4 regions of the Aminobacter sp. MET-1 genome follow, and region 1 is predicted to be linked to each of the others. Evidence: riboswitches for the same ligand, from Rfam matches in the RefSeq annotation. Region 1 holds a riboswitch; each other region holds the start of a gene.
What was found. A riboswitch is a leader RNA that binds a small molecule or an ion and turns the genes downstream of it on or off. The one in region 1 is predicted to bind cobalamin.

Region 1 (7,075 bases):
ACGACGCAATGCAGCCCAGGAAGCGCATGCTCTTCGAATATTGGGCCCATGAGGCTTCGCTGCTGCCGCTGGAGACCTTTCCGCTGATGCGCTGGCGCATGGCGCGGGCCGAGGACGGCATGTATGGCGGCCTGGCAAAATTCGGCCGCGAGAACAAAACCTATATCGAAGAGATATTCCGAACGGTGGTCGATCGCGGCCCCATCGCCGCCTCCGACATAGAAGGCGCAAAAGGCTCCGGCGGCTGGTGGGGCTGGAGCCGTGAAAAGCACGCCTTCGAATGGCTGTTCTGGGCCGGCCGCATCACCACCCATTCGCGCCGCGGCTTCGAGCGCCTCTACGACCTGCCCGAACGCGTCCTGCCCGCAGACATCTACAGCCGCCCTGCCCCGCACGCATCGGATGCGCATCGCGAGTTGCTGCGAATCTCGGCCCGCGCCCATGGCGTCGCCACGGCCATCTGCCTACGCGACTATTTCCGCCTGTCCCCTGCCGACATGAAAGGCCGTCTCGAGGAACTGGTCGAGGCGGGCGAACTGATTCCCGTGCGCGTCGACGGCTGGGACCGGCAGGCCTATCTGCATGCCGATGCCCGAATCCCGCGAAAGGTGCAGGCACGCGCATTGCTCGCGCCTTTCGATCCGCTGGTGTTCGAACGCACGCGCGCCGAACAGCTGTTCGATTTCCGCTATCGCATCGAGATCTACACGCCGGCCGAAAAGCGCCAGTACGGCTACTACGTGCTGCCCTTCCTGCTCGGCGAACGCATCGTCGCCCGCATCGACCTCAAGGCCGACCGCCCGGCCGGCATTCTCCGCGTCCATGCGGCCTATGGCGAGCCTTGCGCTCCGCCCGAAACCGCAGCCGAACTCCACGAAGAGCTGAAGCAGATGCGTGGCTGGCTCGGCCTCGAACGCATCGAGGTGACGCCTGCCGGCGACCTCGGACCGGCATTGGCGGCAATATCAATCTGACGCTTTGAGCGCGCCGGCAACTCAGCCGCGCAGTCCGTCGCGCACCTCCATGAGTGCAAACCCCAGGAGATTTTCTCCGCGCCACCGGAGCGGATCGCCTGCACGCTCGTCGTCGGCGGCAAGACCAATGCCCCATACGGCATCGACAGGGCTTGCCTCGACCAGAATGGCGTCTCCGGTCGAGAGCAGGAAGTCGCGCAATGCCGGGTTCTGTCCGAACTTGTGCTTGTTGCCTGCCGCTACGATGCGACCTTTCTCACGGTCCCAGAGAGTGGCGTCGAACCCCCGCACCTCTCTGCCGAACTGCTTGACCTGTTTTGGACTTCCAGCACCCAGTATCCTGGACGCGATTTCATGATCTCCAAACAGGCGCGCCTTTTCAGCCATCATCCAATGTTCGGCAGTTGGATAGCCGACGCCATCGACGAGAAACGAGGCTGCCCACCATTGACTGAGGCAAGACGAGGTAATCGTCCCGTCCTTTGACGGCTGGTGTCCCCAGAAAAACAGGAACTGCATATTCGCCTGAGCGAGATATGCCTCTTCAACCTGAGCGCGATTTCGATACATGCACGTATTTGAAAATGCAGCCCGCGCTTGTCAATCGCTGCACCCATAGGCCTGCAAGAGAACACCTGCGACGGCAGCTGTCGCTCTGCCGCGTTGACTCCACCCCTCGCCACCGCCTAAATCGCCTCCAGACGGTCCTTCACCCGCAAAGGCGAAGGCTAAGAGGGAATGCGGTGCGGCGCTCTGGCGTCAAATCCGCGGCTGTCCCCGCAACTGTAAGCGACGAGCCAAGGCCGGTAACCACTGGGATGTTTTCCCGGGAAGGCGGTGCGAAGGCGACGACTCGCGAGCCAGGAGACCTGCCGTCTGCAACATTGATCCGATCGCCTGGCGGGTGTCCCAGGCAAGGAGCCTGGAATTTGAAACTCGACGACAATTCCTCGGTCGAAATTGGAGACGCATCCGGCGGTGACGCCGACACGCGCGTTTCCGAGGTGACGATTCTCGTCTGCTCCTCCTGTCGCGATGAAACCGGCTCGGACGCGCATCCGCGCGCCGGCGCCAAACTTGCCGAACACGCCCGCCTCGCTGCCGAGGGCGCCATCGCCGTCCGTACCGTCGAGTGCCTGGGCAACTGCAAGCGCCGCCTCAGCGCGGCGCTGATCCGCGACGGTTCATGGAGCTATGTCTTCGGCGATCTCGCAACAACGTCGGGCGAAGACCTCGTCACCGGCGCAAGGCTCTTCGCCACCTCGACCGACGGCCTGATCCCATGGCGCGGCCGTCCCGACAGCCTCAAGCGCGGCCTCGTCGCGCGCATCCCACCACTTGCTCTCATCAAGGAAGACACATGACCGCCTCCGTCGAACGCGTTCCCTGCACCGTCGTCACCGGCTTTCTCGGCGCCGGCAAGACCACGCTTTTGCGCAACATCCTCGAGAACTCCAAGGGCAAGCGCCTCGCCATCATCGTCAACGAGTTCGGCGATGTCGGCATCGACGGCGAGATTCTGAAAGGCTGCGGCGTCGACGCCTGCCCCGAAGAAAACATCGTCGAACTGGCCAATGGCTGCATCTGCTGCACCGTCGCCGACGATTTTGTCCCAGCCCTCGACCAGATTCTGTCGCGCACGCCGAAGGTCGACCACATCCTGATCGAGACCTCGGGCCTCGCTCTGCCGAAGCCCCTGGTCCAGGCCTTCCAGTGGCCATCGGTGAAGAGCCGCGTCACCGTCGATGGCGTCATCGCCGTTGTCGACGGCCCGGCTCTCGCCGAAGGCAAGGTCGCCTCCGACATGGAGGCCCTCGCCGCCCAGCGCGTTGCCGATGATTCGCTCGACCATGACGACCCGGTCGAGGAAGTGTTCGAGGACCAGGTCGCCTGCGCCGACCTCATCATCCTGTCCAAGAGCGACCTGCTCGACGAAGCCGGCCACGCTCGCGCCAGCGCCATCGTCGGCGAGCATCTCGCCCGCGCCGTCAAGATCGTGCCGTCGGCGCATGGCAAGGTCGACCCGTCGGTGCTGCTCGGCCTCGGCCTCGCCGTCGAGGACGACATCGAGAACCGCAAGACCCATCACGACGGCGCCTTCGACCACGAGCACGACGATTTCGACACCTTCGTCATCGAGATCCCCTCGATCGCCAACCCCGACGAACTGGCCAAGCGCGTCGCCACCGCCGCCGAAGAAGAGAACGTGCTGCGCGTGAAGGGCTTCGTCGATGTCGGCGGCAAGCCGATGCGCCTGCTCGTCCAGGCCGTCGGCCCACGCGTCAACCACTACTATGACCGCGCCTGGAGCGCTGAGGACGACCGCCGCTCGCGCCTGGTCGTGATCGGCCTCAAGGGCCTCGACCGCCCGGCCATCGAGCGCATCCTGGTCGGCTGAACCGGACAGCCTGGATGCACATCCTCACCACCACATCCGCCTCGCTCGACGATTTGATCGAGCCAGTGGACCTCAGGCAGAAGCCTGCGGATGTGGTGGCGTTGTCCTTCACCGACAGCGACCTGGCCGGCCTGGCAAACGCCTGGAAGGCGGATGCTGAAAACCTGCCGTCGATGCGGCTCGCCAGCCTGCGTGACCTCCGCCATCCGATGTCGGTGGACCTCTGGATCGACAGCGTGGCTGGCCACGCCAAGGTCATCCTCGTTCGCATCCTCGGCGGCCACGACTGGTGGCGCTACGGCTGCGACCAGCTCGCGGCTCTTGCCCGCGCAAAAGGCATCGCGCTGGCGCTGCTGCCCGGCGAAAGCCACGACGAGGATCTCAGGCTGATCGAAGCGTCGACGCTGCCGCGGACCGAACTCGACGCCCTGCTCGGTTATTTCCGCGAGGGCGGACCTGAGAACATGAAGGCGCTGGTCGCAAGGCTGGCCGGGCTGGCAGGCACGGAAACCAAAGCCGATGCGCCGGTTTCTGTACCCAAGGCCGGGTTTTATGATCCGGCGAGAGGCATCCTCAGTGACATCGAAGGCTTTTCGGCTGGCAATGAAAGCGATCCTTCGCCCATCCCTCTCATCCCCATCCTCTTCTACCGCTCTATGCTGCTCGCCGCCGACGTCGCACCCATCGACGCACTGGTCGAAGCTTTGAGAGCAGAGGGCCTGCGTCCCGCACCCATCTTCGTCTCCAGCCTCAAGGACAAGGCTTCCCTCGCCTTCGTCGAGCAGGCCTTGGCCGAACTCCACCCCGCCGCAATCATCACCGCGACCGCCTTCGCCGCCGGCGCCGAGCCGGGCGCGGAAACGCTGTTCGACCGGGCCGGCGTGCCGGTGTTCCAGGTCATCGTCGCCACCACCCGCCGCGAAGCCTGGGAAGGCAGCCCGCGCGGCCTGGCACCGGCCGATCTCGCCATGCATGTGGTGATGCCCGAACTCGACGGCCGCATCCTCGCCGGTGCCATCTCCTTCAAGGCCGAAAGCGAGGTCGACCCGTCCCTCGGCTTCCGCGCCTTCGCCAACCGGCCTGAACCCGACCGCGTCGACCAGGTCGCCCGCCGCATCGCATCGCACCTCAGGCTGCGTGAGACGCGGCCCGAAAAGCGCAAGCTCGCGATCCTCATCCCCGACTACCCCAGCGCCCCCGGCCGCACCGGCTATGCCGTCGGCCTCGACGTGCCATCGAGCGTGCTCGCCATGCTGCACGACCTCAAGGACGCGGGGTATGCGGTTGAATCGATTCCCGAATCGCCACGTGCTCTGCTCGATCTGATCGAGGCCGGCGGGCACGGCTTGGCGCTCGAAGACTATCTCGCGCTTGCCGAGGATCTGCCTGCGGAGGCAAGAAACGCAGTCGACGCTGCCTGGGGCAAGGCAGAGGCTGATACGATCGACAGGACAGGACAACGCTCGACATTGCCCTCCTCTGTCCTGCCGGACATCTCCCCCACGAGGGGGGAGATCAGCAGTCAGCAGCGTACAGCCCAATCGCCGGCGCCGGCAGAAGGTCACGTCCGTCCAGCAGAACTCGCAGAACGATCGGCGACGCCGAAGCTGCCAATCTCCCCCCGTGTTGGGGAGATGTCCGGCAAGACAGAGGGGGGCAACGTGGAGCGCACCGCATCTGCTTCCACCCGCACGCGCCACTTTCCCTTCCGCGCCGCCACCTTCGGCAACATCACGGTCGCCCTCGCTCCCGATCGCGGCCGATCGGCCGATCGCCGCGCCGACTATCACGACCCTTCGTTGCCCCCGCGCCACGCGCTGCTCGCGTTCGGCCTCTGGCTGCAGAAGTCGCTCGCAATCCACGCCATCATCCATGTCGGCGCCCACGGCACGCTCGAATGGCTGCCGGGCAAGGCGGTGGCGCTGAGCCGGGATTGTTTCCCCGAGATCGTCACCGGCTCGCTGCCGGTGGTCTATCCCTTCATCGTCTCCAACCCCGGCGAAGCGGCCCAGGCCAAACGCCGCATTGCCGCGGTCACGCTCGGTCACCTGCCGCCGCCACTCGCGTCGGCTGGCCTGGACGAGCATCAGCAAAAACTCGAACGCCTGGTCGACGAATATGCCCAGGCCGATGGCCTCGACCGCCGCCGCCGCGATCGGCTGGCCAAGCTCATCGTCGAGACGGCGTCGCAGACCGGCCTTGCGGCCGAAGCGGGCGTTGCCAATACGGACGCGCCCGACGAAGCTTTGCGCCGCATCGACGCCTGGCTGTGCGACCTCAAGGATTTCGCCATCAAGGACGGCCTGCATGTCTATGGCCGTGCTGAAGCCGATGAACCCGACGCAGCTCGCCGCGCCAGTGCTGAAGCCGAGCGACAAAACCTCATCGCCGCCCTCGACGGCCGCCACGTCAAGGCCGGCCCCTCAGGCGCCCCGGCGCGCGGCCGCACCGACGTCCTGCCCACCGGGCGCAACCTGTTCACTTCAGATCCGCGCACCATGCCGACGCCCACGGCCTTTGACCTCGGCAAGTCAGCCAGCGACGAGATCATGCGCAGCTACCTGCAGAGCCATGGCGAGTGGCCGCGCGCGCTGGTCATCGACCTCTGGGGCAGCGCCTCGCTGCGCACCGGCGGCGAGGAAATCGCGCAAGGGCTGGCGCTGATGGGTTGCCGGCCGCAATGGGACGCCGCCACCGGCCGCGTTACCGGCATCGAGGTGCTGCCACCGGCGACGCTCGGCCGCCCGCGCGTCGACGTCACCTGGCGCATCTCGGGTCTGTTCCGCGACATGTTCCCGACCCAGATCGCTCTCATCGACGTCGCCGCCCGCGCCGTCGCCACCCGCGACGAGGACGACCACGACAACCCGCTCGCCGCCAGCACCCGCGCCGCGGGCAAGGTCGAGCCGCGCATCTTCGGCTCCTCCCCCGGCACCTATGGCGCCGGCCTCGAGGACCTTCTGTCATCGGGCGATTGGCAGGCGCGCGAAGAGCTCGGCCGCGCCTATCTCGATGCTGCCTCCCACGCCTATGGCGGCAACGAAGGCGAAGGCTTTTCCGCGCCCGGCGCCTTTGCCGGCCGCATCGCCGGGGCAGACCTGTTGGTACATACCGGCGACGACCCCGGCCGCGACATCCTCGAAGGCTCGGCCGACGTCGCCTTCATCGGCGGATTTGCAGCAGCGGTCGCAGCATTGGGCAAGAACGCCGACGTCATCGTGCTCGACACCTCCGATCCACAAAAGCCGAGGCCGCGTTCGGTCACCGAGGCCGTCGGCCGCGTCGTCAGGGCGCGCGCCACCAACGCCCGCTTCATCGCCGGCCAGATGCGCCATGGCCCGCGCGGCGCCTCCGAATTCGCCGAGACGGTCGACCGGCTGATCGGCTTTGCCGAAACGACAAACGCCATTCCGGGCGCGCTGATCGAGGCCGTTCACGACGCCTATGTCGGCAATGAGGCGGTGCGCGACTTCATGCTGCGCGAGAACCCGGCGGCAGCGAAGTTCATTGCCGAGCGTTTCGCCGCTGCCCGCCGGCGCGGCCTGTGGCACCCACTGCGCAACTCCATCGACGACGACCTCGCCAGCCTCATCGCCGAGGCCGAGGCGCGCGGGGTCGCGGCATGACCAGTTTCTCCCGCCGTGGCGCCTGTCCAGCACTTTCAGCACCGATGCCGACAGGCGACGGCCTCCTGGTGCGGATC
Region 2 (7,075 bases), on a different contig from region 1:
GCACTATATCGACCGCCGCGTCGAGCAGATGGCGGGCGAGGGCGTGACCTTCCATTGCGGCGTCAATGTCGGCGTCGACAAGAAGGTCGAGGAGATGCTCGCCGAATTCGATGCCGTGCTCTATTGCGGCGGCTCCGAGGCACCGCGCCCGGCCGGCATTCCCGGCGACGACCTCAAGGGCGTGCATGACGCGATGCCTTACCTCGTCCAGCAGAACAAGCGCGTCGGCGGGGAAGACATCCAGTCGGTCGCCTGGCCGTCCGAACCCATCGTTGCCGGTGGCCTGCATGTCGTGGTCGTCGGCGGCGGCGACACGGCGTCCGACTGCGTTGGCACGGCGTTCCGCCAGGGTGCTGTGCGCGTCACTCAGCTCGACATCCGCCCGCAGCCGCCGGAAAAGGAGCACAAGCTGTCCGTGTGGCCCTACTGGGCGACCAAGATGCGCACCTCGTCGTCGCAGGCAGAGGGCGCGCAGCGCGAGTTTCAGGTGGCGACGCTCGAGTTCATCGGCGAAGACGGCCAGCTGACCGGCGTGAAGTGCTGCGAGGTCGATGAGAAGCGCAAGCCGATCCCCGGAACGGATTTTGTCATCCGCGCCGATCTCGCCTTCATCGCCATCGGCTTTGCCGGCCCGATATCAGGCGGCGTGGTGAAGGAACTCGACGGCAAGCTCGAGATCAAAACCGACAGCCGCCGCTCGTCCAACGTCGTGGCCAATGACCGCGACTACAAGACCAACATCGACAAGCTCTATGTCGCCGGCGACGTGCGCCGCGGCCAGTCGCTGGTGGTCTGGGCGATCCGCGAAGGCCGCCAGGCAGCCCACGCCATCGACGAAGCCCTGATGGGCTCGACGGTGCTGCCGCGCTGAACCGCGACAATCTCCAAACACAAAAGGCGCCGAAAGGCGCCTTTTTCGTCTCCGAGGGATTTTCGGCTATCGCTTGATGGCGGTGGTGGTCTCGGTGCTCGCTGAAGCCGGCACCTTCTTGGGCGGCCAGGAGAAATCGTCGATGCGGCCGACCGGAGCCTTCGGCGCGATGCCTTCGATGACGAGCTTTTCGCCGGGCGAGTTGGGCTCGCTTTTGACGGTCGCGGCCTGCGCGCCCATCAGTTCGGTACCACCATCGAGCTCTGGATCGCCGAGCGAGACGGGTACGGTGCGGTCGATGTTTTCAGGCACCTTGAGCTCGCCTGGCGATGCCTGGGGCAGGCCGGCCGGCACAACGGCTTCATTGATGCCTGGGGTGATGCCGAGGATCTTATCCAGCGGCTTTTCGGCATAGAAGGCGAGCTTGCGCTTGCCCGCCTTGGTGACGTTGATGCCGTCGTCGGAGCGCAGGCGCACGGGCTGGCCGTTCATGTCGGGGCCGGAAGTGACGAAGGCACCGCTTTCATCGACGAAGCCGTCCCAGACATCGACGAATTCGCTGTTCGCGGCTTCTGTCGCGGCGCGGTAGACGTCGTTGAAGGCGAGCATGTCGGTGCTCATCTTGGACGATTTGAAGGCAGGCATGCCGACCCAGAGGAAGGGCACCTTGGTGTCGGACAGCGCCTTGGCCAGCGTCTCGGCGCGGCTGGTGTACTCCTTCATCCAGGCGGTGCTCATCGGCGGTTCTCTGTTGTCGCCGACACGCATCTGCTGACGGTCGTTGGAGCCGAGCATGACCACAACGACGGCAGGCTTCTCCTGCTCGATCAGTATCTTCGCCTGCTCGGGCCAGTTGTAATAGTCGTCACGCACCAGACCCGACGAACCGCTCGTCTTGTCGATGACGCGGACCTTGGCGTTCTCGCCAAAAACGGTGGTCAGGCCCTCGGCGATGCCGGCGCCGAGAAAATCGCCGATGACGAGGATGGTGCGGGCGTCCGCCGCCTTCTCGACGACAGGCACAGCCGGCTGTGCCGGCTTGGCCGGCGCACCGGCAAGCCCTTCCTGGGGCTTGCGCGGCGCTTTGCGGACCTTCTTGGGCGGCGCGGCCTGAGGCTCTTCGAAGATGTAGGGATCGACGCGCGGCTCACGGCGCGGCATGAACAGGTCGCGCAGCGACCAGCGCCGCAAGATGCCGTCCTGTGCGAAGGCGGGGGTAGGGGCTGCGACAGGGATGGCGGTCATGGCGACCGCCACCGCAAGCAGTGGCATCGTCAGGCGCAGAACGGCTTTTTTCGAGCGACGCGACGATGCCAAACGCAACCTCCGGTGGCTATTTCTTTCGCAGCCATTTGAGCACTTCCATGCTCGGATGGCCGTCCTCCGTCAAGCCCAGCTGTGCCTGAAACGCCTTGATTGCGGAGCGCGAGCCCTCGCCGATCTTGCCGTCGGCCTTGCCGTCATAATAGCCGTGAGCCGACAGGCGCTTCTGCAACTCCTGCTTCTCTTCGAAGCTGAGCTTGGTGAAGGGCCGTTTCCAGTCCTGGACAAGACCACCATAGCCGGCGATTTCGTCGGCAAGAAGGCCCACGGCCAGCGCGTATTTGTCGGCGTTGTTGTAGCGCTTGATGACCTGGAAGTTCTTGGTCATCAGGAAGGCGGGACCGCCGCGGCCGTCGGGCACCTTGAGGGTGGCGACATCGGAGCCGCGCTTAAAGGCCTTGCCGTTGGCGCGCTCGACGCCGAGTTCCGCCCACTTGTCGAGCGTCATCGAGCCCGACGGGAACTTTCGGCCCTCGGGCAGCACGACCTCGTAGCCCCAGGTCTTACCGCCTTGCCAGCCGTTCTTCTTGAGCAGATTGGCAGCGGTGGCTAGCGCATCCGGCACCGAGTTCCAGATGTCGCGCTTGCCGTTGCCGTCGGCGTCGACTGCGTAGGCCTGGTAGCTGGTCGGGATGAACTGGGTGTGGCCCATCGCGCCGGCCCACGAGCCCATCAGATGGCTCTCGTCAATGTCGCCACGCTGCAGGATCTTCAGCGCCGCGATCAACTGGGTGCGGGCATATTTCGAGCGGCGCTCGTCGCCATAGGCAAGGGTCGCCAGCGAGCGCACGACATTGCGCATCACCTTGTCGTTCTTGAGAATCTCGCCGTAGTTCGATTCCATCGACCAGATGGCGAGCAGCACGTAGCGGTCGACGCCGTAGCTGGCCTCGATGCGGTCGAGCCACGGCTTCCACTTGCGCGCCATGGCGCGGCCGACCTCGATGGACTGGTCGTGGACGCGGTTGTCGAAATAGTCCCACACGGGTGCGGTGAATTCGGGCTGGAAGCGCGCTTTTTCAAGCACTTCCAGGTCGGCCGAGGTGACGCCTCGGAACGCACGGTTATAGGTCGACGCTGAAATGCCGTTGTCGGCGGCGACGGCGCGGAAGCCAGCGACCCAGCGTTCGAAGCCGGCCTCGGCCGAAGCCTTGCCCGCAGGCAGCAGCAGCGCGAGCGACAGGCCGGCGATCGTGGCAAATCCTGCCAGGCTTCTGGCGGTCTTGCGAAGGGGCATTCTTTCCTCCTGGAAGAGTTCGGAAAGTCGATTCATCGCCGATGCCGGTTATCAATCAGTTTACCATAGTCCCCCTGGGGACCTAAAAGCCGTGGGTCGGATTGTCCCCCGAAGGCCCAACACAATCAAGATCGCGTGATCTCGGCCTTGCTCGTGCCACCCCATTGTGCCAACGCGTTCAGTATTCTTCAATTCAGGCATGAGAATGTTGTGCCCGATATCGATTTTTCTCTTTCGGACGACCGCGCAATGAAAAGAGTTCGCAAGGCAGTATTTCCCGTCGCAGGCCTGGGCACCCGCTTTCTGCCGGCCACCAAGTCTATCCCCAAGGAGATGCTGACGGTCGTCGACCGTCCCGTCATCCAGTATGTCGTCGACGAAGCCCGCGAAGCGGGCATCGAGCACTTCATCTTCGTCACCGGCCGCAACAAAGCGGTCATCGAAGATCATTTCGACGTCCAGTTCGAGCTCTACGATACGCTTGCCCAGCGCGGCAAAAGCGATCAGCTGGAGCGGCTGCAGAAGCTGCAGCCGGCGCCGGGCCAGACGTCGTTCACCCGCCAGCAGGTGCCGCTCGGCCTCGGCCATGCTGTATGGTGCGCGCGTGAACTGGTCGGCGACGAGCCTTTCGCGCTTCTCCTTCCCGACATGATCATGCAGTCGGAAAAGAGCTGCATGCGCGAGATGGTCGAGCTTTATGCCGAGACCGGCAACAACATCATCGCCGTGCAGGAATGCGACCCGGCCGAGACGCACAAATATGGCATCGTCGGCAAGGGAAAGGCCGTTCATACCGGTTTTGCCATCGACGGCATGGTTGAGAAGCCGAAGCAGGGAACGGCACCGTCGAACCTGTTCATCAACGGCCGCTACATTCTGCAGCCGCAGATCTTCGAACTGCTGGCCAAGCAGGAGCGCGGCGCCGGCGACGAGATCCAGCTGACCGATGCCATGCTGAAGCTCGAGAAGTCGCAGCCCTTTTATGGCTATCACTATCGCGGCCGGACCTTCGACTGCGGCTCGCCGGAAGGTTTTGTCGAGGCCAATGTGGCATTTGCCCTGGCGCGCTCCGACATCAGCGGCCGCATGGCCGAAGTGATCGAAGGGCTTCTGGGCGAGGTGAAACCCAGCCGCTGAGCCCCGTCAATGTCGCCCGCGCGTCATTTTCGGGCGCGCGGCGCGGTGGCCAAGGGCCCGCAAGGCCTGTAGAACACTCCCGCCAGGTGCCCGCTCATGCGGGAGAATCGGGAACACGGTGAAACTCCGTGGCGTGCCCATCGCTGTAAGAGGGACCGTATCGGCAAAAGCCACTGTCCGGCAGGATGGGAAGGTGCTGAAAGCGGGATGAACTCGAAGCCAGAAGACCGGCCCGGCAGAGATGGTCCACCGCATGGACAGGCGGACGGACGCCGTTTCTATCGCAAGGGGACACGCGATGCCGGCCGCCCATGTTCAAACCGCCTGCGGCTCGTTCGATGCCGCGGCGCAGGACGCCGTCTACAAGGCCATCTTCACCCGTCGCGACGTGCGCAGCCATTTCCTGCCCGATCCGATAGACGACGTGGTCATGGCGCGCCTTTTGATGGCGGCGCATCACGCGCCATCGGTCGGCTTCATGCAGCCATGGAACTTCATCATCATCCGCGATGCCAAGCGCCGGGCGCTGGTGCGCGACCTGTTTTTCGCGGCGCGCGGGCAGGAGCTGCCGCATATTGTCGAGGAGAAGCAGGCGCTCTATCGCAAGCTCAAGCTCGAAGGCATCTGCGAGGCGCCGCTCAACCTGGTCGTGACCTGCGATCGGGGACGCTCGGCCAACTCGCCGCTGGGGCGCTGGCACAATCCGGAAATGGATCTCTACAGCACTGTTTGCGCGGTGCAGAACCTCTGGCTGGCGGCGCGTGCCGAAGGCATCGGCATCGGCTGGGTCAGTATCCTCGACCGTGACGCACTGAAGGCATTGCTGGCGATCCCCGAACATGTCGTGCCGGTGGCCTATCTCTGCGTTGGCCGCGTCAGCGAATTCGCCGCGCGCCCAGATCTCGAGCGCCATGGCTGGGGCAACCGGCTGCCGTTGGCCGAGCTTGTCATGAGCGAAGTGTTTGCCGGCGAGGGGGAGCAGGGGGTGAAGGAGGCGGTGGCAGGATTGGGATGAGCGGGGCGGCGGGCGTTCTTGCGCTGCCGGGTGCTCGTTTTGGGGGCTCGCAGCTCCGGCCGTTCTGGACCGTCCCGACAACTTTGCCGGCCACGGCATGGATCCGCGACACTCTCCGCTCGCTACGTCGAGGATGACGAACTGCGGGATGTGCAGGCGACACCAGTCGAAGCCGGCACGCTGAGACCCTAGCGCTGAACTTTCACGCCGACGAAGACGCTGTTGGTGGTGCTGTCGCGGTTGGAGAGCGTGCTGCTGAAGGTCTCGTGGCGCAGGCGTCCGGTGAGGCCGGTGTAGCGGTTGAGCCACCAGGTGAGGCCCGCCTCGGCACTGAGGGACAGATCATGGTCGGTTGAACCGGCGTAATCGCGCCAGCCGATGCCGGCGGCGGCGAAGCCGGTGAGGTTGGCGCGCATCTGGCGCTCGACGCCGAGACGCGCCGCATAGAGTACTGAGCCGCTTTCGCCTGCCGACGTCGAACCTTCCAGCGAGGTGGTGCCGTTGAGGGTGACGATGGTGCCGCGCATCGGCGACCACCGGAGATCTGCGGCGACGGAGGCGGCGGAGATGCTGCCCAGCCTGCCGTCGTCAAAGGTCTGGCCGACCCAGCCGGCGGAAATCTCGCCGCCGAATTTCTCGCCCATGTCGATCTCGACGCCTGCAAGGGCGGCAAACTGATTTGCCGAACGCTCGAAACCGGCGGTGTCGAACCTCAGGTCGTAGATGCGACGGCCGAACTGGATTTCGCCGAACGGGGTCAGCGCCGGCGACACCTCGTAGCCGATGCGCAGCCTGCCATTGTAGAGGGTCGAGTTCCTGTCCTTCTGCGACAGCGTGCCGCCGCCCGACAGAGCGGCGTCGCCATAGCTTTCCTTGACGGCTTCGCCCGATATGCCGAAGCGCAGCTTGCCGACGTCCTTTTCCAGGCCGAGCGAGCCGTTGAAGGTCTGCAGGGTGGGGCGCTCGGCGGTGCCGATGATGACGACGGGCGAGGTCGCCGATTCCGGGCGGACATTGTAGCCGAGGCGGGCAAGTGCGCGCATGCCTTCGGCAAGATCGAGCTGGAGGCGGCCGTCGATGCCGCCGGTGACGTCCTTGACCTCCTGCCCGGACACCGACTTGCGAAAGTTGCCATAGGCATCGACGGTGGCCGAATGGCTGTCCCAGTCGGACGCCGCATTCAGGCGGAGCGTGGTTTCAGACAGGATCGCCGACTTTCCATCCGAACTCGAATCGGCGTTGGAGGTCGCGGTGACGCCCTGTTCCAGGCTTGGCTTGAGCACGAAGGTGCCGAAGCGGATGCCCGTCGGGTCGTAGGGATTGAGCTCGGGCTGCGGCTTGCGGCCTTCGATCGCTGCCTGGCGCGCGGATTCGGGGCCGTTGTCCTCGCTGCCTTCGAAATCCACCGTCTGCTGGCGCACGGTGCCGGTGGTGGTTTCATCCTGCTCGGGGGCAGGGGTCTTCTTCGGCGCGTTCGCCGGCTGTTGCCGGC
Region 3 (7,075 bases), on a different contig from region 1:
CCCAGACCAGGAATGCCCCGGTCTGCGACGCGTCCAGTTCCTCCATGACCAGCTTGCCGTATGTCGCCTCGACCTCTTCATGCCAGTCGGACACCAGCTGCTCGTAGTCGTCGCCGGCGCGCCGTTCGGGTGTCTTGAACTCTACGGTTCGGAAGGGGCGGTCCCGCACGTGACGCTCAAGGATCTCACGCCGGACACGGGCAAGCTCCTGCTTGCCGATGCCCTTGTTCGGGATGAAAAACACATCGACCTTGTTCATGGCGTTCACCGCCTGAACGGTGACGAAGTCGGGATTGCCCGCACCGATGCCGATGATCAGCACCTTCCTTCTCATTGGAGCCTCCCGGAAATGTGGGAGACCGCCAGTTCCCGACCGAGTTCGATAAACAGCTCTTTCAAGCGGTTGGGGCCGGGATGCGGGCCGCGATAGCCGTCAAGACGACGGATCTCCATGTTGACCGCAGCTGTCAGGTCGCTGCCGTCAGGCTGCGCCATCAACCAGGCTATCAGGACCTCCTCGGGTTGCGGAAGCGGTTTTGCGGTCCGTGCCGTTTGCCGGCGTCCGAGCGTCAGTCCCATGCCAGCGCTCCGCCGTTCTGGTATTCGATGACGCGGGTCTCGAAGAAGTTCTTTTCCTTCTTGAGATCCATGGCCTCCGACATCCACGGGAACGGATTGTCGGTTTCAGCGAAGACCGGCGCGAGACCGAGCTGGGCGCAGCGGCGGTTGGCGATGAAGTGCATGTACTGCTCGCAGAGCGCAGCATTGAGCCCAAGGAAGCCGCGAGGCATCGTGTCTCGCCCATAGGCTGCCTCGAGGTCTGCCGCATCCTTGACCATGCTGCGGACTTCCTCCTGGAAGGCGCGGGTCCACAGATGCGGGTTCTCCAGCTTGATCTGGTTGATCACGTCGATGCCGAAGTTGAGGTGGATGCTCTCGTCGCGCAGTATGTACTGGTACTGTTCGGCGATGCCGACCATCTTGTTGCGGCGGCCGAGCGACAGGATCTGGGCGAAGCCCGTGTAGAACCACATGCCCTCGAAGATGACGTAGAAGGCGACGAGATCGCGTAGGAATGCCTGGTCGGATTCCGGCGTGCCGGTCCTGAACTCGGGATCATCAAGCGACTGCGTGTGTTTCAGGGCCCATGCGGCCTTGTCGGTGATCGACGTTACCTCGCGGTACATGTTGAACAGCTCGCCCTCATCCAGGGAGAGGCTTTCGACGATGTACTGGAAGGTGTGGGTGTGGATCGCTTCCTCGAAGGCCTGGCGCAGCAGGTACTGGCGGCATTCGGGGTTGGTGAGGTGGCGGTAGATCGCCAGGACGATGTTGTTGGCGACCAGTGACTCCGATGCGGCGAAGAAGCCCAGATTGCGCTTGATCATGCGCCGCTCGTCCTCGGTCAGTCCGTCCTTGGACTTCCACAAGGCGATATCGGCCTGCATCGACACTTCGGTCGGCATCCAGTGATTGTTGCAGCCTGAGAGGTATTTTTCCCAGGCCCAGCGATATTTCAGCGGCAGCAGCTGGTTCACATCCGCACGGGCATTGATCATGCGCTTGTCGTCGACCGACACGCGCGCGCCGCCACGTTCGATCACGCCAAGCCCAGTGGCTTCGGCCGATGGAGCCGCGTCGGGTTGCTGTGGCAGGAGGGCGGCCTTTGTGGTTGCCTTTGGTTCGGACCAGTCAAGCATTCTTCTATCCTCTCGTTTGTCCGGGCCGATCACTGGCAGGCTTCGCAGGTGGGGTCGTCGATTGGGCAGGCCTTGCCCCAAGCCGCATTCGTATCGATCTCGATAGGCGTGGCAGCGACGCTGGCCGAGACGGCATTGAGCTTGCCGTCGGTGCCCTTGAGCGTCGACTTCTCGACATGCGTGGCCGAACGCGAGCGCAGATAGTAGGTCGTCTTCAGCCCCTTGCGCCAAGCCAGGCGATAGAGATCATCAAGCTTCTTGCCGCTGGGATTGGCGATGTAGAGGTTCAGCGACTGAGCCTGGTCGATCCACTTCTGGCGGCGGGAGGCTGCCTCGATCAACCAGCTTGGCTCGATCTCGAAGGCGGTGGCATAAAGTGCCTTGAGATCGTCGGGCACGCGGTCGATCTGGCCGACCGAGCCGTCAAAATATTTGAGATCGGACACCATGACTTCGTCCCACAGACCTCGGACCTTGAGGTCGTGGAAGAGCTGGGCGTTCACGACGGTGAAGTCACCGGACATGTTCGATTTGACGAACAGGTTCTGGTAACCCGGCTCGATCGACTGCGACACGCCACAGATGTTGGAGATCGTCGCAGTCGGCGCGATCGCCATGGTGTTCGAGTTGCGCATCCCGGTCTTCTTGACGCGCTTGCGCAGGGCCTCCCAGTCGAGTGTGCAGGATGCATCCATCTCCACGCTTGGGCGTGCCTCCTCCAGCAGACGGATGGAATCGACGGGCAGGATGCCCTTCGACCACAGCGAACCTTCGAAAGTCGGATAGCTGCCTCGCTCGGCGGCAAGATCCACCGAGGCCGAGATGGCGTGGTAGCTGATCGCTTCCATGCTCTGGTCGGCGAAGGCGATGGCAGCATTGGAAGCGTATGGGATGCGCAGCGCCTGCAAGGCATCCTGGAAGCCCATCAGGCCGAGGCCCACGGGGCGATGCCGGAGGTTCGAGCGGCGCGCCTCGGGGATGGTGTAGAAGTTGATGTCGATGACATTGTCGAGCATGCGCATGGCCGTGCTGACGGTCTTGGCCAGGCGTTCGAGGTCAAGGCCCTTGTCTGTCACGTGGTTGGCGAGGTTGACCGAGCCGAGATTGCAGACCGCGACCTCGTCCTTCGACGTGTTGAGCGTGATTTCGGTGCAGAGGTTCGACGAATGCACCACGCCGACATGGCCCTGTGGCGAGCGGATGTTGCAGGGATCCTTGAACGTCACCCAGGGATGCCCTGTCTCGAACAGCATGGTCAGGATCCTGCGCCACAGATCGACGGCACGAACCTTGCGGTGAACCTTGATGCCGCCGCTTGCCGCCTTGGCCTCATAGGCTTCGTAGGCCGTGCGGAACGGTTTGCCGTAGAGGTCGTGCAGGTCGGCGGTCTCGTCCGGCGAGAACAGCGTCCATTCCGCATCCGCCTCGACGCGCTCCATGAACAGGTCGGGCACCCACTTGGCGGTGTTCATGTCATGGGTGCGGCGACGGTCGTCGCCTGTGTTCTTCCTGAGGTCGAGGAACTCCTCGATGTCGATGTGCCAGGTCTCCAGATAGGCGCAGACCGCACCCTTGCGCTTGCCGCCCTGGTTGACGGCGATGGCCGTGTCGTTGGCAACCTTGAGGAAGGGCACGACGCCCTGGCTCTCGCCATTGGTGCCTTTGATGTGGGCGCCGAGGCCGCGCACCGGGGTCCAGTCATTGCCGAGTCCGCCGGAATATTTGGCGAGCAGGGCGTTGTCCTTGATGCCCTTGAAAATCGCGTCGAGATCGTCGCCGATGGTGGTGAGGAAGCAGGACGACAGCTGAGGCCTGAGCGTGCCCGAGTTGAACAGGGTAGGGGTCGAGGCCATGAAGTCGAAGGAGGACAGAAGGTCGTAGAATTCGATTGCCTTGGCATCGCGGTCGATCTCCCTGATCGCCAGCCCCATGGCGACGCGCATGAAGAAAGCCTGCGGCAGCTCGATACGCTTGCCCCTGGTGTACAGGAAGTAGCGGTCGTAAAGCGTCTGCAGGCCCAGGTACTGGAACAGCAGGTCACGCTCGGGCTTGAGGGCTGCGCCCAGCCGGACGAGATCGAAACGGCCGAGCTCAGGGTCGATCAGATGGGCCTCGATGCCGGCGGCCACGAACTCACCGAAGTAGGAGGGATAGCGCTCGGCCATCTGGTCCTGCGTAGCCTGCTCGGGGCGGCCGGACACGAAGCTCAGCGCCTCGCGCCGCAGGCGATCCAGCAGCAGCCGCGCCGAGACGAAGGCGTAGTTCGGTTCCTGCTCGACCAGAGTGCGCGCTGCGAGGATCGGTGCCAGCGACAGTTCGTCCAGCGTGATGCCATCATAGAGATTGCGCCGAGCCTCGGTGAGAATGGGCGCTGCCGCTACCGCCTCCAGTCCCTGGCAGGCGTCCTCGACGATGTGCGACAGCCTGATATCGTCGAGCGGGGTAAGAGTTCCGTCGTCGAGCCGGACCTGAAGCGAGGGAGAGGGCAGCGCCGCGATCTCCTTCTCGGCCTGCCGCTCCTTGGCGCGCTCTTCTCGATAGAGCACATAGGCGCGGGCCACCTTGTGATGACCGCCGCGCATCAATGCGAGCTCTACCTGATCCTGCACGTCCTCGATGTGGAAGGTGCGGCCTTCGCCGACCCGGCGCGCCAGCGCAGTCGACACCTGCTCGGTGAGTTCCTCTACCACGTCATGGACACGGCGCGATCCGGCGGCAACCGAGCCTTCGACTGCAAGAAAGGCCTTGGTCAGCGCCACGGTGATCTTGGTCGGATCGAAGGGCGTGACTCCGCCATTGCGGCGGATGACGCGATAGGCAGGTTCTGCCACCGTCGTGTCTTTTCTAGGATTGGAAACAGGGATCGCAGCGATCCCGTTGGAGGTCTGTGTCGAAGTCGCCGGCATCTCTATCCCCGTGGCGTTGCGGACGGGGCTTGCCGGGAACGCTGCTGGACGCAAAATGCCATCGGCCATGCGACTGCAAGCGCACCGCCGGGACACCCCGCCCGAGGTTCGATCAATCCGTCACGGCAGGTCTCCTGGCTCGCAGGTCATTACTTACGTCGGCCTTCCCGATGCGATCGCATCAGTGGCGTTATTCGACGCAAGCTCACTGCTTACAGTTGCGGGGGCAGCGTCGGCATTCCCTTTCGAGGCACCGACTTCCCTCTTAGCTCCCGGGCCGAAATCGACTCGGAAGAACCACGACTTGTATATTTAGTGGTCAAATAACGGGGATGGTCAATATGTGGGTGCTGAGGAATTCGTGGATGATGCTCAACGCAATGTCCATCTGGACCGAGAAACGTCCATTGAGCTGGACAAGCAGGCCCCCACGGGGCAACTGGCGCGACCTCTTTGTCGATCGCTTGCCCGGCTACTCTGTTGAACAGGAGCCATGAATCGGCGCTGTCATCTGTGATGTTTGGGGTGTTGTGAAGAGGCTGCAGCTAAAGGTATGCACGACGCCCCTATGCGTTGACCTCGCTGCAGGGCCCCGATGCGCCTGTTATCGGGTAGTTCCGAGCGGCGAAATCGAGATGCCCCTCTGGCTGATCTTTGAGAAAACCTGCGACAATTCGAAGATTTTCAGATCGCAATTCCCGGATGTTCGCGCTACGGAAGGCCTATGGGGTATGGGGTCTTCATTCACAGGTCGGATTCGATCTACGACGATAGTCCGGCGGAGCGCTATCAATTTCCTTCGCAGTACTTCGGCAGAGTTCAAGCCTGCGTCGGTGACTGGATCATTTATTATGAACCTCGCAAGGTGGCTGACACCAAAGGGTATTTTGCTGTTGCCAGGGTCCAGCAGGTCATAAACGATCCAAGTGTTCCAGGTATGTTCTTGGCGATCATCGAGCCTGGCAGCTATCTCGATTTCGCGAGACCGGTGCCGTTCTCCAATGACGCGGGCGTGATTGAGCGCGGTCTCTTGAACGATGCCGGCGCTATCTCGGGGCGAGCGCAATCTGCTGTTCGAGCACTGTCACCGAGCGACTTCGGTCGGATCGTCAGCCTCGGATTGGATCAGGCGGAGCCACTACTTCCGCGCAATGACCCCGAATTGCCTGTCGACGGCTTCGCGGAGGAGCAGACGCCGTTCGTTTTCGAAGAAGCCCGGGAGCGGACGTCATTTCTCAGTTCGCGCATCGTGCGCGATCGCGTTTTCCGGCAGGTGGTGTTGCGCGCCTATGACGAGCGCTGTGCGGTCACCGGACTAAAACTCATCAACGGCGGGGGACGCGCTGAGGTCGAAGCTGCGCATATCCGACCGGTGGAAGCCAGCGGTCCCGATGTCGTGAGCAATGGCATTGCGCTATCCGGCACTGCGCACTGGATGTTTGACAGAGGGCTCATCAGCCTGTCGGATGAGCTTGAGATCCTGATTTCCCGACAAGCGAACGACGCCGATGGCATTCGCGGGATTATCAATCGTACCGGGCGAGCGCTTGTGCCGATGCGCGGGTCGGATCGGCCTCATCCGCACTTTCTGCGATGGCACAGAGAAAACTGCTTCAAGCACTGAGCGTACGAGTAACCGCTCTGTGCCTTGCGCATCGATATCCGCCGCGCTAGCTGACGATAGAGTCTGTGGTTGTTGCCTGCTGGCATTTTTTGATTGGGAAGGACGTCTTCGTGAAAGCACGTGTGAAATGGGTCGAGGATCGCACCTTCGTCGGCGAGTCCGGCAGCGGACATAAGCTGGTTCTCGGCACCTCGCATGGCACGGAAGGCCGGACGCCGGGCCCGAGCCCGATGGAACTGGTGCTGCTCGGCACTGGCGGCTGCTCGGCCTATGACGTCGTCCATATCCTTGAAAAAGGCCGCGAGGCGGTCGAGGACGTGGTGGTGGAAATGGATGCCGACCGCGCCGAGACCGAGCCCAAGGTCTTCACCAAGATCCACATGCACTACATCGTCAAGGGCAAGAAGCTGTCGTCCGACAAGGTCAAGCGCGCCATCGAGCTGTCGGTCGAGAAGTACTGCTCGGCTTCGGCGATGATGGCCAAGACGGCCGAAATCACCCATGATTTCGAGGTCATCGACACCTCGAACTGAGCGATTGCCGGATGGATCGCGGCCGGGCCGTGGCGTTTCGGGCGCAGCTTGATCAGACCCGGCCGGTGCCTGTCTAGAGCAGCTTTATCCAGTCATGACCGGGGTGCGTTGCCCCGAGGCTGGCTCCCAGCCAGTCGCGTTCGGCCTTCTCCAGTTTTGGCAAGGCGGTACGGAAGTCGAACTCATCCTTGTCACGCTGGTGCTTGGCCTTGAGCAAGAGGATCGCCGCAGCCTTGAGATAGGGGATGCCGGTGTCGGTGACGCCGACCATCTCGGCGCGGGGGCGGACAATCGACTGGTTGCGCTTGCAGA
Region 4 (7,075 bases), on a different contig from region 1:
CCCGCATCGCGGCGGCCAGTCGCTTGATCGCTGCGATGTTGCGCGGTCCCGGCGTCGCCTCGTTGTATTCGAGCACGAAGAAGCGGTTGTTCTTCACCGCTGCGATGTCCTTGAAGGCCGGGTTGGTGCGCATGAACTCGATCTTCTGCTCTGCGGTCACTTCGCCATAGTTGACGATCACCACCATGTCGGGGTTGCGCTCGATGACAGGCTCCCAGCCGATCTCGGCCCAGCTCGACTCGACGTCGTCGGCGATGTTCCTGCCGCCGGCAGCCTCGATGATTGCCGTCGGCATGGCGTAACGACCGGCGGTAAAGGGCTTCTGCTCACCGGAATCGTAGAGGAACACGTTCACCGGCTTGTCGAGCTTGGGCAGCGTCGCCTGGAAGTTGGCGAGCTCCTTCTCGTAGCCGGATACCAGCGCATCGGCCTTCTCGCGCACGCCGAAGATCGCGCCGAGATTGAGCAGGTCGGCATACATGTCCTGAAGCGATGACTTGTCCTTCTTCATGATGTGGATGCAGCTCTCGGTCAGCTCGTAGACCGCGATGTTGAAGGGCGCGAGCGTCTCGGGGGTCACGTCGCCGCCAACCTTCATGCCGTAATTCCAGCCGGCGAAGAACAGATCGGTGTCGACGCCGAGCAGCACTTCCTTGGTGACGTATTTCGGCGCGAGCTCGGGCAGTTCGCCCACACCCTTGCGCAGGTTTTCGTCCAGCGTCTTCCAGCCCGATATGCCGGAATAGCCGACCATGCGGTCGGCGAGGCCGAGCGCCAGCATCATTTCGGTCAGGTTGACGTCGTGCGAGACGGCGCGCTTGGGCGCGGCTTCGAAGGTCACGTCGCGGTTGCAGCTCTTGACGGTGACGGGGAAGCCGCTGGCCATTGAGGAGGCGCAGGTGGCGAACAGGGCGGCGGCGATGAGGGGCAGGCGCATTGGGGCTCCTTTGGTTTGTCAGCGTTCGAGATGGAAGGAAAAGCGCGGGCGGCCGGTGACGGGATGGTCGTCGAGGGTGGCGCCGACGGCAAAGCTCCGGCGGATGCGCTCGGGCGTCAGGATCTCGGCAGGTTTGCCGCAGGCGACCGCGTGGCCGCCATCCATCACCAGCACGCGGTCGGCATGGGCGGAGGCGAGCGCCAGATCGTGCAGCGAGACGATGACGGTGCAGCCGAGAGTGCCGAGCAGTTCCAGCACCTCGAGCTGGTGGCGGATGTCCAAATGGTTGGTCGGCTCGTCGAGGATCAGAAGATCGGGCCGCTGCACCAGCGCACGGGCAATCATGACGCGCTGCTTTTCGCCGCCGGACAGCGAGTTGAAATCGCGCGCAGCAAGGGCGGTCAGGCTGAGCAGGGCAAGAGCGGCCTCGACTTTTTCGTAGTCGTCACCGTTGGTGCCGAAGCCGGCCGCATGCGGTGTCAGGCCAAGCTCGACGATCTCGGCGACCGTCAGGCCGAAGTCGGAGGCGCTTTCCTGCAGCACGGTTGCGATGCGGCGGGCGCAATCGCGCGGCCTCATTTTCCAGATGTCGGCGCCGTCGAGCCGGACAGTGCCCGTAACCGGCTTGTGGTAGCGGTAGAGGCAGCGCAGCAGGCTCGACTTGCCGGCGCCATTGGGGCCGACGATGGCCAGCAACTCGCCAGGCGCGACCGACAACGTCACCGGTTCGAGGATGGGCCTGGAAGCGCGCGGCCCCCAGCTTACGCCGTCGAGTTCGAGAAGTGCCGGGGTCGAGCCGACAAGGCGGCTAGCGGCGTGGACGCGATCGAGCATGCCCTGTCTCCGCGATCAGGCGGAGCAGGCAGAACGATCCGGTCAGCGCGCCGGTACCGAAAAGGGCAGTCGCAACCATCATCATCTCCGCGGCACACCCCGGCCGGTTGAGTTAATCGGATGATGGCAGGTCTCCTGGCTTGCGGGTGATCGCGCCTCGGAGCCTTCCCGGCCTGACGACCAGTGGCAGTTTTCCGAATTGCTATCCGCTCACAGTTGCGGGGGCAGCCACGGTTTCGCGTCGAGGACGTCTCACCGTGTTCCCATTTAACCTGCCGCCTGGAGACGGCAGGAACCATCACTGTCGTCGCTACAGCAGCGACGGGATGCTGACAATCGCTAAAGCGTCATGCCGCCTGCTGAATTGCGTCACGGCGCTCGATGGCGAAGGAAAACACGGCGACGCCGAAGGCGGAGAGCGCGATGGCGGCGCCGACGAGCGGCAGGTCGGCATAGCTTACGCCCATCGAAATTGCCGCACCGCCGACCCAGGCGCCGGCGGCATTGCCGGCATTGAAGGCGCCCTGGTTGAGGGTGGCGGCGAGGTTCGGCGCTTCGGATGCGGTTTCGACGACGCGCATCTGCATCGGCGGCACGATGACGAAGGTGATGACGCCCCACATGAAGACGAGCAGGATCGCCGCCGGCGCCGAAGTGCTGAGTTCGGCAAAGGCGACGTGGATCGCCGCCATCACCACCAGTGCGCCGATGGCCGTCGGCATCAGCTTCCAGTCTGCCAGCTTGCCGCCGATGATGTTGCCGATAGTCATGCCGCCGCCGAACAAAAGCAGGATCCAGGTGACTGATTCAACCGACAGACCGGTGACGTCGGTCAGGATCGGCTTGATGTAGGTGAAGACGGCAAACAGGCTGCCCGATGCCAAGGCCGAGATGATCATGGCGAGCCAGACCTGCAGCTTGCCCAGCACCTTGACCTCGCCCGCCACGCCGCCCTTGCCGGGAGGGGCGACACCGGCCGGCACCATGAAGGCGATGGCCGCGACCGAGATCAGGCCGATGACGACGACGGCGTAGAAGGTCATGCGCCAGCCGAAGGCCTCGCCGAGCGCGGTGCCGCCGGGCACGCCCAAAATGTTGGCGAGCGTCAGGCCGGCGAACATCAGGGCGATGGCGCTGGCGCGCTTGTTGGCAGGCACAAGGCTTGCCGCCACGACCGAGCCGATGCCGAAGAAGGCACCGTGGCCAAGCGCGGTGATGACGCGCGCCGCCATCAGCGTCCAGTAGGTGGGAGCTACGGCGCAGAGCAGGTTGCCGAGCACGAACAGCATGGCAAGGCCGATCAGCACCGGCTTGCGCGGTAGTTTCGCCGTGCCGATGGCGATGATCGGGGCGCCGATGACGACGCCGAGCGCGTAGCCGGTGACCAGAAGGCCGGCGGCCGGGATCGATACGCCGAGGTCGGCTGCGACCTCAGGCAACAGCCCCATGATCACGAATTCGGTGGTGCCGATGCAAAAGGATGCAACGGCCAGAGCGAGGATCGGCAAGGGCATGGGCGGACTCGGGGGAGCTGAAACGATTTAGGTCTACTTTTTCCTCATGCCGGCCACGGCGCAAGCGATGTTGGTGCATTGCAGCAATGCGTACCGTGCATGGCAGCCATTTGGCGGCAGCAATCCGGCTTAGGTCAGGACTGTTGCGTCAGGTCGCGGCGAAGGAATTCGTAGAGCCGCTCGACGGCCGAATTGCCGGCCTGCGGGTTGCGCAGGATGCCGATTTCCATCTCCGGCAGGGGCGGCAGGCCTTCGGCTTCGCCGATGATGCGCAAGCTGGGCGGCACGCTGCGCTGGGCGAGGCCGGCGACTGCCAGTCCCGCCTGCACGACGGCGATCAGCCCAAGCAGGCTGGCGCTGGAATAGGTGCTGCGGAACGAGCGGTCGGCGGCACCCAGCACCTGCAGCACGATGCGTCGCGCCAAGCTGCCCGGCTCGAACAGGGCGACGGGCAGGGGATCAATCTCCCAGGCGACATGGTTGGGCGAGGCGACCCAGACCAGGCGCTCGCGCTGCAGCACCTCGATGGCCTGTTCGGGGCTGCGGGTGATGATGGCAAGGTCGAGCTTGCCGTCGGCGAAGGTCTTGATCAGCGAGGTCGACTGCTCGCAGACAAGTTCGACATTGACCAGCGGGTGGGCTGCGGCAAAGCGGGACAGCACCGGCGGCAGCAGGAAGGCGGCATAATCATCAGGCACGCCGAGCCGCACGCTGCCGGCTTCCTCGGGCCGGGTGACGCTGGCCCAGGCTTCGTCCGACAGTTTCAGCAGGCGGCGGGCATAGGCCAGCATCTCCTCGCCGATCGCATTGGTGGTCACCGCGCGCGGCCCGCGGACGAGCAGTTGCTTGCCGACGCTCTGCTCCAGCCGCTGCATCTGCATGCTGACCGCTGACTGGCTGCGGCCGACGCGCGCGGCGGCATTGGAAAAGCTGCCGCTGTCGGCAACGGCGACGAAGGTCCTGAGCAGGTCGAGGTCGAGCGGCATTGCCATGGCGGTATCAGCATTTCGAATAGGGTTCGCCAAATCTATTCGTTTGAATGAAATCGTCAATCAGGGCTTGTTTGGGTGTCGCCAAGGAAGACCAGCATGACCAACATCTCCCGCTTTCCCGCCCTCAACCTCACTGTCGCCATGGCGATTGCAGGCACTGTCGGCGCCTTCGTCACCGAGGCGGGCGTCGACCCGGTCACGACGGTCTTCTGGCGCTGCCTGTTCGGCTCGCTGTTTCTCGGCGCCTGGTGTTTTTTGCGCGGCTATCTGCCTGACAATTCGCTGTCCTGGAGCCGCCTGGCGCGCGCCGCGCTGTGCGGCGTCTGCATGGTGTTCAGCTGGACGGCCTTCTTCGCCGGCTTCGCCAAGACCTCGATTGCGGTGATGACCATCGTCTACCACATCCAGCCGTTCTTCGTGGTGCTGATCGGCGTGTTGTTCCTCAAGGAGCGCATCACCGCCGACCAGATCGCCTGGATGGCGGCTGCCTTCTTCGGTGTCGTGCTGGCCAGCGGCCTCGTCGTCTCGGACAATCCGGTCACGACGACCTGGATGATCGGCATCGCCATGGCGCTCGGCGGCGCCTTCCTCTACGCGGTCGTCACGATCCTGGCCAAGGGCCTGGGCGAGCAGCGGCCCGAGATCACGGTGCTGTGCCAGACGGTGGTCGGCGTGGTCATGCTCGCGCCCTTCGCCAATTTTGCCGGTGACATCGCGCCCGCCTCATGGGGCTGGCTTGTCGGCATCGGCGTGCTTCATACCGGCATCGCCTATGTGATGATGTTTTCGTCCTATCCCAGGCTTTCGACGCCAGTCATCGGCGTGCTCACCTTCGTCTATCCGGTCGTCGCCATCATCATCGACTGGGCGATCTACGACCATCCCATCGGCATCGCCCAGGGACTGGGCATGGTCCTGATCGCGGTCGCCACGCTGGGCGTGCGGCTCGGCTGGCGGTTGCCTGTGCGCCGGGGCGGCACGGCCTTCGCCAGCCAGAAATGAAAAAGGGGCGCCCTGAGGCGCCCCTTTCAATATCTATGCCCTGAGCAATCAGTTCTGCTTGGGCAGCCGGTAGGCGACGATGTAGTCGCCGCGGTCGGGCGACTGGCGCGCTCCGCCGGCGGAAATCACCACATATTGCGCTCCGCTCTCGTGCGAGACGAAGGTCATCGGGGTCGACTGCGCGCCAACAGGCATGCGGCCCTTCCACAGTTCCTTGCCGGTCTCCACGTCGAGCGCGCGCAGATAGTAGTCCTGCGTGCCGGCGTAGAAGACGACGCCGCCCGAAGTGGCGATGGGGCCGCCAAGCGTCGGCATGCCGATCGGGATCTGCAGGCCCATCTTCAAGCCGAGCGGACCGGTATCTTCAAGCGTGCCGGCCGGAACCTGCCAGGCGATCTGGCGGGTTTTCAGGTCGATGCCGGTGAAGGTGCCGTAAGGCGGCTGGTGGCAGGGAACGCCGAGCGGCGACATGAAGCCGTTCTTCATGGCGCCATAGGGCGTGCCCTTCTGCTGCGACAGGCCATCATGGGCTGCCGAGCCGCCATAGTTGTCGGTCTCCTCGCGCGGCATCAGCTGGGCGAACTGCGGCATGCGGATGTCGTTGACGATCAGCAGGCCACGCGCCTCGTCGATCGCCGCACTGCCCCAGTTCATGCCGCCGTAATAGCCTGGGAAGATGATCGAGCGTGTCAGGCCGGGAGGCGTGAACTCACCTTCGTAACGCATCTTCTTGAACTCGATGCGGCAGTAGAGCTGGTCGTAGGGCGTCGCACCCCACATCCTCGCCTCGGTGAAGGGCGCGGTGCCGATCTCGGGCATGCCGACCGAATAGGGCTGCGTCGGCGACAGGAAGTCCTCCGGCACGCCGCCGGTCTGCGGTACTGGGCGCTCCTCGACCTCGGCGATCGGCTTGCCGTCGCGGCGGTCGAGCATGAAGATCTGCCCGCGCTTGGTGATCTGGATCAGCGCCGGAACGGTGCCGCCCTTGCCATCGGGCACGTCGTAGAGTGCCGGCTGGGCAGGAACGTCGTAGTCCCAGATGTCGTGATGCACGGTCTGGAACTTCCAGCGCTCGCGGCCCGTGGCGATATCCAGCGCTACGACCGAGGCGGTGTAGTCTTCGGCTGCCTTGGAGCGATGCGCGCCAAAGAAGTCGGGCGTCGCGTTGCCGGTCGGCAGGTAGACGAGACCAAGGGCTTCGTCATAGGCCGGCGTCGACCAGACGTTGGGCGTGCCGCGCGTGTAGCTTTCGCCTTCCGGCGGCAGCTTGGTGATTGCGGGGTTGCCGAGATCCCAGGCCCAGACCAGCTCGCCGGTGCGGGCCGAGAAGGCGCGCACTGCGCCCGAGGGTTCGCCTGTCTCGACATTGTCCCACACCCAGCCGCCGACCATGATCAGGTCGCGCATGACGGTGGGCGCCGAGGTCTGGAAGTAGAAGCCGTCCTTGATCTCGCCCATGCCCTGCTTGAGATCGACGATGCCGCCGGTGCCGAAATCCTGGCACAGCTCGCCGGTCTTGGCGTCGAGCTGGATCAGGCGGGCGTCGATGGTGGTCATGACGATGCGGGCGGCACAGGCGTTGGCCTGGGCGACCGGCGTTGTCTGCGCGACCGGGCTTGCCGGCGCCAGCGGATCGGCGGGGGCAGCCGCATTGGCCGGCGCGGCGGCTCCTGCCTCAGCCGTCGCCGGACCCGGCTCGTAGTAGCTCACGCCGCGGCAGCGCTGCCACAGCGGCGACTTCGCCTTGGGATCGAACTTCCACTTCACGTCGCCCGTATCCGGGTTCAGCGCATGGA

Region 2: linked by a shared signal. The riboswitch ahead of bluB (5,6-dimethylbenzimidazole synthase) and the one ahead of NDO48_RS08795 (DUF1636 family protein) in region 1 are both predicted to bind cobalamin.
Region 3: linked by a shared signal. The riboswitch ahead of NDO48_RS13435 (ribonucleoside-diphosphate reductase subunit alpha) and the one ahead of NDO48_RS08795 (DUF1636 family protein) in region 1 are both predicted to bind cobalamin.
Region 4: linked by a shared signal. The riboswitch ahead of NDO48_RS24220 (ABC transporter ATP-binding protein) and the one ahead of NDO48_RS08795 (DUF1636 family protein) in region 1 are both predicted to bind cobalamin.

Annotation. Positions count from the first base shown of each region.
Region 1 is NZ_JAMSHL010000005.1:21,893-28,967, reverse strand. Features, by position in the region: gene NDO48_RS08805 (winged helix-turn-helix domain-containing protein) at 1-974, shown strand, start outside; gene NDO48_RS08800 (NADAR family protein) at 996-1,544, opposite strand; cobalamin riboswitch at 1,660-1,866, shown strand; gene NDO48_RS08795 (DUF1636 family protein) at 1,904-2,338, shown strand; gene cobW (cobalamin biosynthesis protein CobW) at 2,335-3,372, shown strand; gene NDO48_RS08785 (cobaltochelatase subunit CobN) at 3,387-6,998, shown strand; gene cobG (precorrin-3B synthase) at 6,995-7,075, shown strand, end outside.
Region 2 is NZ_JAMSHL010000007.1:70,299-77,373, forward strand. Features, by position in the region: gene NDO48_RS12190 (glutamate synthase subunit beta) at 1-871, shown strand, start outside; gene NDO48_RS12195 (DUF459 domain-containing protein) at 938-2,188, opposite strand; gene NDO48_RS12200 (lytic murein transglycosylase) at 2,205-3,431, opposite strand; gene galU (UTP--glucose-1-phosphate uridylyltransferase GalU) at 3,681-4,568, shown strand; cobalamin riboswitch at 4,636-4,819, shown strand; gene bluB (5,6-dimethylbenzimidazole synthase) at 4,867-5,583, shown strand; gene NDO48_RS12215 (outer membrane beta-barrel protein) at 5,772-7,075, opposite strand, start outside.
Region 3 is NZ_JAMSHL010000008.1:54,142-61,216, forward strand. Features, by position in the region: gene cobF (precorrin-6A synthase (deacetylating)) at 1-334, opposite strand, end outside; gene NDO48_RS13425 (hypothetical protein) at 331-579, opposite strand; gene NDO48_RS13430 (ribonucleotide-diphosphate reductase subunit beta) at 570-1,700, opposite strand; gene NDO48_RS13435 (ribonucleoside-diphosphate reductase subunit alpha) at 1,730-4,606, opposite strand; cobalamin riboswitch at 4,713-4,923, opposite strand; gene NDO48_RS13440 (HNH endonuclease) at 5,331-6,230, shown strand; gene NDO48_RS13445 (OsmC family protein) at 6,341-6,763, shown strand; gene NDO48_RS13450 (nucleotidyltransferase domain-containing protein) at 6,837-7,075, opposite strand, start outside.
Region 4 is NZ_JAMSHL010000023.1:8,700-15,774, reverse strand. Features, by position in the region: gene NDO48_RS24225 (ABC transporter substrate-binding protein) at 1-937, opposite strand, end outside; gene NDO48_RS24220 (ABC transporter ATP-binding protein) at 956-1,771, opposite strand; cobalamin riboswitch at 1,879-2,086, opposite strand; gene NDO48_RS24215 (MFS transporter) at 2,119-3,285, opposite strand; gene NDO48_RS24210 (LysR substrate-binding domain-containing protein) at 3,420-4,277, opposite strand; gene NDO48_RS24205 (DMT family transporter) at 4,374-5,279, shown strand; gene NDO48_RS24200 (membrane-bound PQQ-dependent dehydrogenase, glucose/quinate/shikimate family) at 5,328-7,075, opposite strand, start outside.